DNA from 2 places in the Actinoallomurus sp. NBC_01490 genome. Region 2 is predicted to be linked to the other one. Evidence: riboswitches for the same ligand, from Rfam matches in the RefSeq annotation. Region 2 holds a riboswitch; the other holds the start of a gene.
What was found. A riboswitch is a leader RNA that binds a small molecule or an ion and turns the genes downstream of it on or off. The one in region 2 is predicted to bind S-adenosylmethionine.

Region 1 (4,206 bases), 4.4 Mb from region 2:
TCATCTTTGCAGCCATAGGCTCCAGATCCTCCCGGAACGGGGTGGCTATCACTGGATCGAGTCGACGCCCGCGACGGACGACCTGCCCGGCGGTTTCCATGCCGCCGCCGGGTGTGAGGCCTCGTCGCCTCGATCGCTTATTCAGGGCTGGCACTCTCAATGGCCGAGTGCCAATGTCGTGTTTAGCACTCTACCCAGGAGAGTGCAAGCCGTACCCCGTCTCACCTGGTCACCGACATGCCAAGGCCCGGCGCGCCAGGCGCCGGGCCTCGACCGAGCTATACCGATCAGAGCGTGCGAACCGACTCCGCCTGCGGACCCCGGTCGCTCTGGGTGATCTCGAACTCGACCCGCTGCCCCTGCTCGAGGCTGCGGTAGCCATCAGCGAGGATGGCCGAATAGTGCACGAACACGTCCCTGCCACCGTCGACCGCGATGAAGCCGTAGCCTTTGTCCGCGTTGAACCACTTGACGGTGCCTTGTGCCATTCCTAACAACTCCCACCAGGGCAATTCCCGTGGTCATTCCCACGGCTACCGACTCGAGCCCGCCGGAGGCGCGGAACCCGACGGTCAGCACGGGTGCGCCGCGATGACCATCGCCGACCATACACACGGCTACGGTCCGTGGAACACCCTTTACCCAAGATGAGCGGACGGCCGATCCTGGTCAATGTGAGTTCATTGAAATGGGAACTTCGGCACGGGCTAGTAAAAATGCCCTGACGCGCCCGGCGCCTAACCGCCGGCGACGGCAGGGATGATCGAAACCTGCGTGCCGTCGGGGGTGGCGGTGTCGAGGCCATCGGCGAATCGGACATCCTCTTCGCCGACATAGACGTTGACGAAACGGCGGATTTTGCCGTTTTCGTCAAGGATTCGGGCGGCGATCCCGGAGAAACTGGCCTCCAGGTCCGCCACGACCTCGCGTACCGTCGTCCCGGACGCCGTCACCTCGGACTCACCGCCGGTGTAGTTCCGAAGGATCGTCGGGATACGCACGCTGATCGAGCTCATACCAGGCCTGCCTTTCGGAAAGCGTCGAAGGTGGGGGCGATGTTCGCCGACGGCTTGGCGACCGGCGCCACCGCGTCGAGGGTCTTCAGGCCGTCACCGGAGTTGATGAACACGGTCTCGGCGTCCGGGTCGAGCGCGCCCGAGGCCAGCAGCTTGCGCAGCGAACCCAGCGTGACACCGCCGGCGGTCTCGCCGAAGATGCCCTCGGTGCGCGCGAGCAGCCCGATGCTGTCCACCACCTCGTCGTCGGAGACGTCCTCGATGGCACCGCCGGTGCGCCGGACGGCGTCCAGGACGTACGGGCCGTCCGCCGGGTTGCCGATGGCGAGGGACTTGGCGATCGTGTCGGGCTTGACCGGCCGTACGACGTCGTGCCCGGCCTTGAAGGCCGCGGCGACCGGCGAGCAGCCGGTCGCCTGGGCGCCGAAGATCTTGTACGGCCTGTCCTCGACGAGGCCGAGCTTGATGAGCTCCTGGAACGCCTTGTCGATCTTGGTGAGCTGCGAGCCGGAGGCGATCGGGACGACGATCTGGTCGGGCAGCCGCCAGCCGAGCTGCTCGGCCACCTCGTACCCGATCGTCTTGGAGCCCTCGGCGTAGTAGGGCCGCACGTTGACGTTGACGAACGCCCAGTCGTCCTGCTCCCCGGCGATCTCGGAGGCGAGGCGGTTGACGTCGTCGTAGTTGCCGTCCACGGTGACGAACGTGCCGCCGTACACCGCGGTCGTGACGATCTTCTGCCGCTCCAGGTTCGACGGGACGAACACCGCGCTGCGGATGCCCGCGCGCGCCGCCGCGGCGGCCACCGCGTTGGCGAGGTTTCCGGTGGACGGGCAGGCCAGCACCTTGAAGCCCAGCTCGCGGGCGGCGGCGAGGGCGACGCCGACCACGCGGTCCTTGAAGGAGTGCGTGGGGTTGCCGCTGTCGTCCTTGACCCACAGCGCGCGGACGCCGAGCGCCTCGGCGAGGTTGTCGGCGCGGACCAGGCGCGTGAAGCCGGGCTCGGTGTTCGGGGTCTCGGCGACGTTCGGGGGCACCGGAAGCAGGTCACGGTAGCGCCAGATGTTCCGCGGACCCGCCTCGATGCGCTCCCGGCTCACCTGGGAGTAGTCGTAGGTGACTTCGAGGGGCCCGAAACACTGCTCACAGGCATAGCGTGGGCCGAGATCGTAGGATTCGCCGCATTCGCGGCACGCAAGTGCGGTCGCGGGGCCGAGGTTTCGGACGGCAGTCTGCGACATGGAGCGAGGCCTCTCTCCTCATCTTTCTCGTGCCACCTTGGTCACGAGCCGGAGTTGGCACCTGTCCCGGGCGGCCTCGCATCTGTCGGCGAGTTGCGGCGCGGCTGCGCCGCACTGGACCGCGTGTCCGGGAGGGTTGCCGGGGCTTCGACGGGCCGGTCCCTCCACCCCTCTGGATGAGCGGTATTGAGTTGTATCAGGAACTGTATACGTGACTGACCGGTTCTTTGGCCAGCCCGGGGTCTCAGCGCGCGAGACACGAGACGGATCTCACGCCACGGTGAGCATCCGTATGGTCACGAAACGGACAGAGGCCGACCTTCGGCGATTGGGGCCCACGACGGCCGGTTACTCTCCCCCCATGGCTGACACGCAGGTGCTCGTCGCGTCCAACCGTGGCCCGGTCTCCTTCTCGCTGGCCGACGACGGTGCACTGTCGATGCGACGCGGCGGCGGCGGGCTCGTGTCCGCGCTGGGCGAACTCAGCGGCGACATCCTGTGGGTCTGCGCCACGCTCTCCGACGCCGACCGTGCGGCGGCGCGACGTGCGGAGGAGGGCCGGCTCGACGTCCCCGGCATCGGCGCCGTCCGCATGCTGGACATCCCGCCGGGCACCTTCCACCGCGCCTACAACGCGGTCGCCAACTCCACGCTGTGGTTCGTGCACCACATGCTGTACGACACCCCGAACAAACCGCACTTCGACGCGCGGTCGCGCCGCGACTGGCAGTCCTACGAGGCCTACAACGCGGCCTTCGCCGACGCGCTCGCCCAGGACGCCGCGCACGGCGCGAAGGTCGCCGTACAGGACTACCACCTGACACTCGTGCCCACGCTCCTGCGCGAACGCCGGTCGGACGTGAAGATCACGCACTTCTCGCACACGCCGTGGGCGCCGCCGGAGTACTACCGGCTGCTGCCGGACGACATCGGACGCCAGGTGCTCGAGGGCATCCTCGGCGCCGACCACGCCGGGTTCCAGACGCGGCGCTGGGCCGAGGCGTTCGTCGACTGCTGCGCGGCGGTCCTGGGCGCCCGCGTCGACCGTGACGCCCGTACGGTCACCCACCAGGGCCACGTCACCCGCATCGGCGTGCACGGCCTCGGCGTCGACGGCGACGCCCTGCGGGCCCGCGCCGCCGAGCCGGACGTGACCGCCCGCGCCGCGGCACTGCGCGAGCAGGTCGGCGACCGGCGGCTGATCGTACGCATCGACCGCACCGAGCTGTCCAAGAACATCGTGCGCGGCCTGGCCGCCTACCGCGAGCTGCTCGCCAAGCACCCCGAATGGCACGGCCGGGTGATGCACCTGGCGTTCGCCTACCCGTCGCGGCACGACCTGCCGGAGTACCGGGAGTACACCGCCGCCGTGCAGCGGATCGCCGCCGAGATCTCCGACGAGTTCGGCGACGGCACGTGGGACCCGCTGATTCTGCAGGTCAACGACGACTACCCACGGTCGCTCGCGGCGTACGGCATGGCCGACGTGCTGCTGGTGAACCCCATCCGCGACGGCATGAACCTCGTGGCCAAGGAGGGTCCGGCGCTGTCGAAGAACGGCTGCGCCCTCGTGCTGTCGGACCAGGCGGGCGCCGCCGACGAGATGTCCGGCGACGCCATCATGGTGAACCCCTTCGACGTGTCGCAGACCGCGGAGGCGCTGCACCAGGCCCTGCTGATGCCGGCCGACGAACGCTCCGAGCGCTGCAAGCGCCTCGCCGCCGCCGCGACCGCCCTGCCGCCGCAGCAGTGGTTCGCCGACCAGCTCAGCGCCCTCGGCTGAGCCAGCCACCCCGGCCGGGGTGCGATCACTCCATCCGTTGCGTGAGGCTCACCAGTCGGATTAGCGATCCGTAGTCGTCCTATGGCAGACTGTCACGAGCACGCCCGGCGCCCAGGCGACGCCGGGCACCCTCCTCGGTGGAGTCCGAGACCCCACCGACCAGCGT
Region 2 (4,206 bases):
CGCTGCACGTCCAGCAGCGCAAGCAGATCGAAGCGTTCCGCGAGGCGTGGAAGGAGGCCGGCCACCGGCGGGAGCCCCGGGTGTCGGTGAGCCGCAGCATCTTCGCTCTCACGACCGACCTGGACCGCGCCTACTTCGGCCACGACCGCAACTCCCAGGACCAGATCGGCATGATCGACGAAACGACCAGAGCGATCTTCGGACGGTCGTACGCCGCCGAGCCCGACGTCCTGGTCAAGGAACTCGCCCAGGACGAAGCCGTCCAGGCCGCCGACACCCTGCTGCTGACCATCCCCAGCCAGCTCGGAGTCGACTACAACGTCCACCTGCTGGAGAACATCCTCACCCACGTGGCACCGGACCTCGGCTGGCGCTGAACGGGGCCGGCGGGGACGCGTAGGTCGGTTCGCGGCAGGTGGAGGCCGTGTCCCCGGCCCGGCGACCACGCGCTCTCGAGGTCGCCGGCACCGCCGCGACGGCGAGGACGGCGGGGACGAGAAGGTAGACCCCGCACGACAGCAGCACCAGGGCGGCGAAAACGGTCGCGGCTGCGGCGAGCGTACGGCCGCGGGGCAGCAGCCGGACGGCGGCGGCCATCCCCGCGACGGTGACGGCCGCGAGACACGCCGACGTCGCCCGCATCAACGTGTCCAGGCCGAGCCCGTACGGAACGGCGACCGCCGTGACCAGGCCGGTGAGCGCCGCCAGCAGCAGCAGGCTCCGATGTGGCACCCGTCCGGCCCCCGCTCCGCGGGCGAGCGGGGCGGGCAGCGCGCCGTCGCGGGCGAGCGCCGCGCCGAGTCGCGCACCGCCGGCGATGTAGGTGTTGACGGCGACGAAGCTCAGGACGACGGCCACCGCACCGGTGACCACCCGGGCCGTACCGCCGATGCCCTCCTGCAGGAGCAGGGCCAGCGGCACCGGCGAGGAGGCGGCCCGCTCCCCCAGCACTCCGGTCACGGTCACGGCCAGCCCGAGATAGAGGACGCCGACGATGAGCAGGGTCGACGCGGTCGCCCGGGGCAGCGAGCGCCGCGGGTCGGCGAACTCGGCGGACAGGTGGCTGGCCGCCTCCCATCCGGAGAAGGCGAAGAACAGCACGCCGGCCGCGTGCACCACGCCGAGGCCGCCGCGCGGGGCGAACGGCGTGAAGTTCGCCGGCCGCAGGCCCGGCCCGGCCGCGACGATCGCGGCCGTCAGCAGCAGGACCAGCGCGCCCACCAGGAGCAGCTGCACCCGCCCGGACACCCGCAGGCCTCCGTGGTTGGTGACGAACGCCCCCACCAGCAGTCCGATCGCGACCGTCACGGCCGCCGGGCGGCCCAGCCCGACGGCCGACGCGACATAGTCCCCGCCGATCAACGCGCCGGCGAGCACGCCCACCGGAACCGCGGCGAAGAACCACCAGCCCACGACCGCCGCCGTCCGCGGCCCGAACGCCCGCGCGGCGAACGCCGCCACTCCTCCGCCGTCGGGGAACCGGGCGCCCAGCGCCGCGAACGTGATCGCCACCGGGACGCTGAGGGCCAGCAACGCGGCCCAGGCCAGGATCGAGGCCGGCCCGGCGGCCACCGCCGCCAGGTGCGGCAGGGCCAGCACCCCGGGCCCGAGCACGGCCCCCACGAACAGCGCCGTGCCCTGGGCCGGACCGAGTCGGTGCCCAAGTGGATCCTCGATCGTACGTCCGCTCACCGTCGTCCCTGCCGTTCTATTGATCGATGGAGAGCCTCGAAGGTAGACAATCGACCGGCAGAACAACTGCCCTGGCGAACGCTCGGTCGAGATGAGTGCCAGAATCCAGCTGTGGACGAACGTGACGCCGAAATCGTGCGACTTCTTCAAACGGATGCCCGGCAGTCCTACCGCGAACTGGCCCGCAAGCTCGACATCGCGCCGTCGACCTGCATGGAACGCGTCCGTACGCTCACCCGCCGCGGAGTGATCCGCGGCTACCACGCCGACATCAGCCTGCCCGCGCTCAACCGGGGAGTGCAGGGCCTGGTGTCCGTCAAGCTGCGCGTCTCCAGCCGTACGGCCATCGACGCCTTCAAGGACTTCGCGTCACGGCTGCCCGAGGTGCTCAGCGTGTACGTCGTCTCCGGAGACGACGACTTCATCGTGCACGTCGCGGTCCAGGACCTCGACCATCTGCACGCGTTCCTGACCGACCGGGTCAGCACGCGCAAGGAGGTCGCCGGCTTCCGTACATCGGTGGTCTTCCAGCAGGTCCGCAATCCCGTACTGGAGCGCCTGGAAGACCCGGACATCGTCCCTTGAACCACTCGTCGACGGCGCCGGCGGTCCCTGTGGCGGGTTGACCGCCTACGACCGGGCAGGCATGATCGTGAGCCGGTAATTCATCCAGAGGATCCGAGGGACCTGGCCCTGTGACGGTCCGGCAACCTCCCGGCGGGAACCCGCGGGAAAGGTGCCAATGCCAGGAACGATGAAGGAGCGCTGATGAGCGAGCGAATCAAAGAACACGCGCGCCGGGTCTCTCCTCCGACGAAGGAGGACTCATGAGCGTGCGGCTCGATGTTCCCGCCCTTGCCGGTGATGTGGTGCGCCTGGAGCCACTGACGGTGCGGCACGCGCCGGATCTCGCGGAGGCGGTCGAGGAGGACCGGTCGTCCTACGATTTCACGCTGGTGCCCCGCGCCGATGAGATACCGGACTACGTGGCGGCCCAGCTCGCCCGCGACGGGCTGACCCCGTTCGCCCAGGTTCGGCTCGCCGACGGCAAGGCGGTGGGATGCACCGGCCTGTGGGATCCTCGCGGCTGGCCGGATCGGCCGGGCCTGCGAGCGATCGAGATCGGCTTCACCTGGCTGGCCGCCTCGGCGCAGGGCACCGGGATCAACGCCGAGGCGAAACTGTTGCTGCTGTCGTATGCGTTCGACGTTCTCGGCGTCACCCGCGTCGATCTGAAGACCGATGCCCGCAACCACCGCTGCCGCCGGGCCTTGGAGCGGCTCGGCATCCCCTTCGAGGGCGTGCTGCGCGCCTGGTCGATGTCATGGGCACGCGGCGAGGAGGGCAAGGTCCGCGACTCGGCCATGTTCGCGGTGGTCGCCGGCGAATGGCCCGCCGTCGAACCGGTACTGCGAGCCCGTCTCGCCGCCGCGATCTCCCGCTCACGGGCCGTACGAGATGCGGAGAACGATCTCGCGTAGCGCGGAGCCTCTCGGCGGACGTGCGGGCTCGTCGCCGGGCGGGGCCTACCCGTCGCCGCCGTCCTGGCCGTCGCCGTAGGAGCAGAAGGGGCCCCACTCGCACTGGCGCTGGTCGGTGAAGGTCACCTGGACGTCGTCGCCCCGGTTGACGGGCCGTCCCGCGGGAGGGTCCTGGCCGACCACGGTGTTCGGCTGCCGGCCGCCGTCCGGGGGCTGCTGCCGCCACTGCGCGTTCAGCCCCAGTGCGGCCAGCTTCCGCGCGGCCTGATCGGGGGTGAGGCCGCTCAGGTCCGGCATCGTCATGCCGCGGCTGACGACGACGGTGACGGGTTCGTCCGGGTTCTGCTTCTTCCCGGCCGCCGGTCTGGTCGTGATGACGTCGCCGCGCGGCACGGTGGCGCTGTCCTGCCGGAGCCGCCGGCCCGGCTGGAGTCCCGCCTGCCGCAGCCGCTGTTCCGCCTGGCCGAGTGGCTGGTTCCGGACGTCCGGCACGGCGACCGGCGGCCGGCCCGACGACAGCGTCAGAGTGAGCAGCGTGCCCGTCCTGACCTGCGTGCCGGCGCCCGGCTCGACCTGGGCGACCTTGTCCTTGGGCACGCTCGGGTCCTGGCGGAACGAACCGGCCTTGACCTTGAGACCGAGTCTTTCGGCCCGGAGACGCGCATCCGCCTCCGACAGGCCTACGAGTTGGGGCACGCGCGCGGTGCGTTCCGCCGTCTGGAACCACACGAAGCCCCCGAGCAGGAGCGCGACGACGACCGCGGCGGCGAACAGCCCGTACGTCCGTGGACGACGCCGCCACTTCCGCGAGGGCCCCTCGTGGTCGGGGATCACCATGGTGTGCGAACTCGGCGTCCGCGTCGTGCCGTCCCGGCCGGACGACGACACGTCCGGATGGGCGTGGAGGTTCTGCGTCACCCTCTCGGGCGGTGGCGCCTGCGTTCCGCCGGCGGCCGGGGACGGCCCCGGCGGCACCGGCACGGCGGACGCCGAGATCGCGTCGATGTCCGGCGGCAGCGACCGGAGGACCTCA

Region 1: linked by a shared signal. The riboswitch ahead of thrC (threonine synthase) and the one ahead of OG417_RS13085 (GNAT family N-acetyltransferase) in region 2 are both predicted to bind S-adenosylmethionine.

Annotation. Positions count from the first base shown of each region.
Region 1 covers NZ_CP109433.1:10,078,267-10,082,472, forward strand. The annotation lists gene groL (chaperonin GroEL) at 1-16, opposite strand, end outside; gene OG417_RS46270 (cold-shock protein) at 288-488, opposite strand; gene OG417_RS46275 (MoaD/ThiS family protein) at 738-1,016, opposite strand; gene thrC (threonine synthase) at 1,013-2,257, opposite strand; SAM riboswitch class I at 2,273-2,440, opposite strand; gene OG417_RS46285 (alpha,alpha-trehalose-phosphate synthase (UDP-forming)) at 2,619-4,040, shown strand.
Region 2 covers NZ_CP109433.1:2,682,566-2,686,771, reverse strand. The annotation lists gene OG417_RS13100 (LLM class flavin-dependent oxidoreductase) at 1-377, shown strand, start outside; gene OG417_RS13095 (APC family permease) at 343-1,692, opposite strand; gene OG417_RS13090 (Lrp/AsnC family transcriptional regulator) at 1,804-2,277, shown strand; SAM riboswitch class I at 2,355-2,453, shown strand; gene OG417_RS13085 (GNAT family N-acetyltransferase) at 2,520-3,173, shown strand; gene pknB (Stk1 family PASTA domain-containing Ser/Thr kinase) at 3,219-4,206, opposite strand, start outside.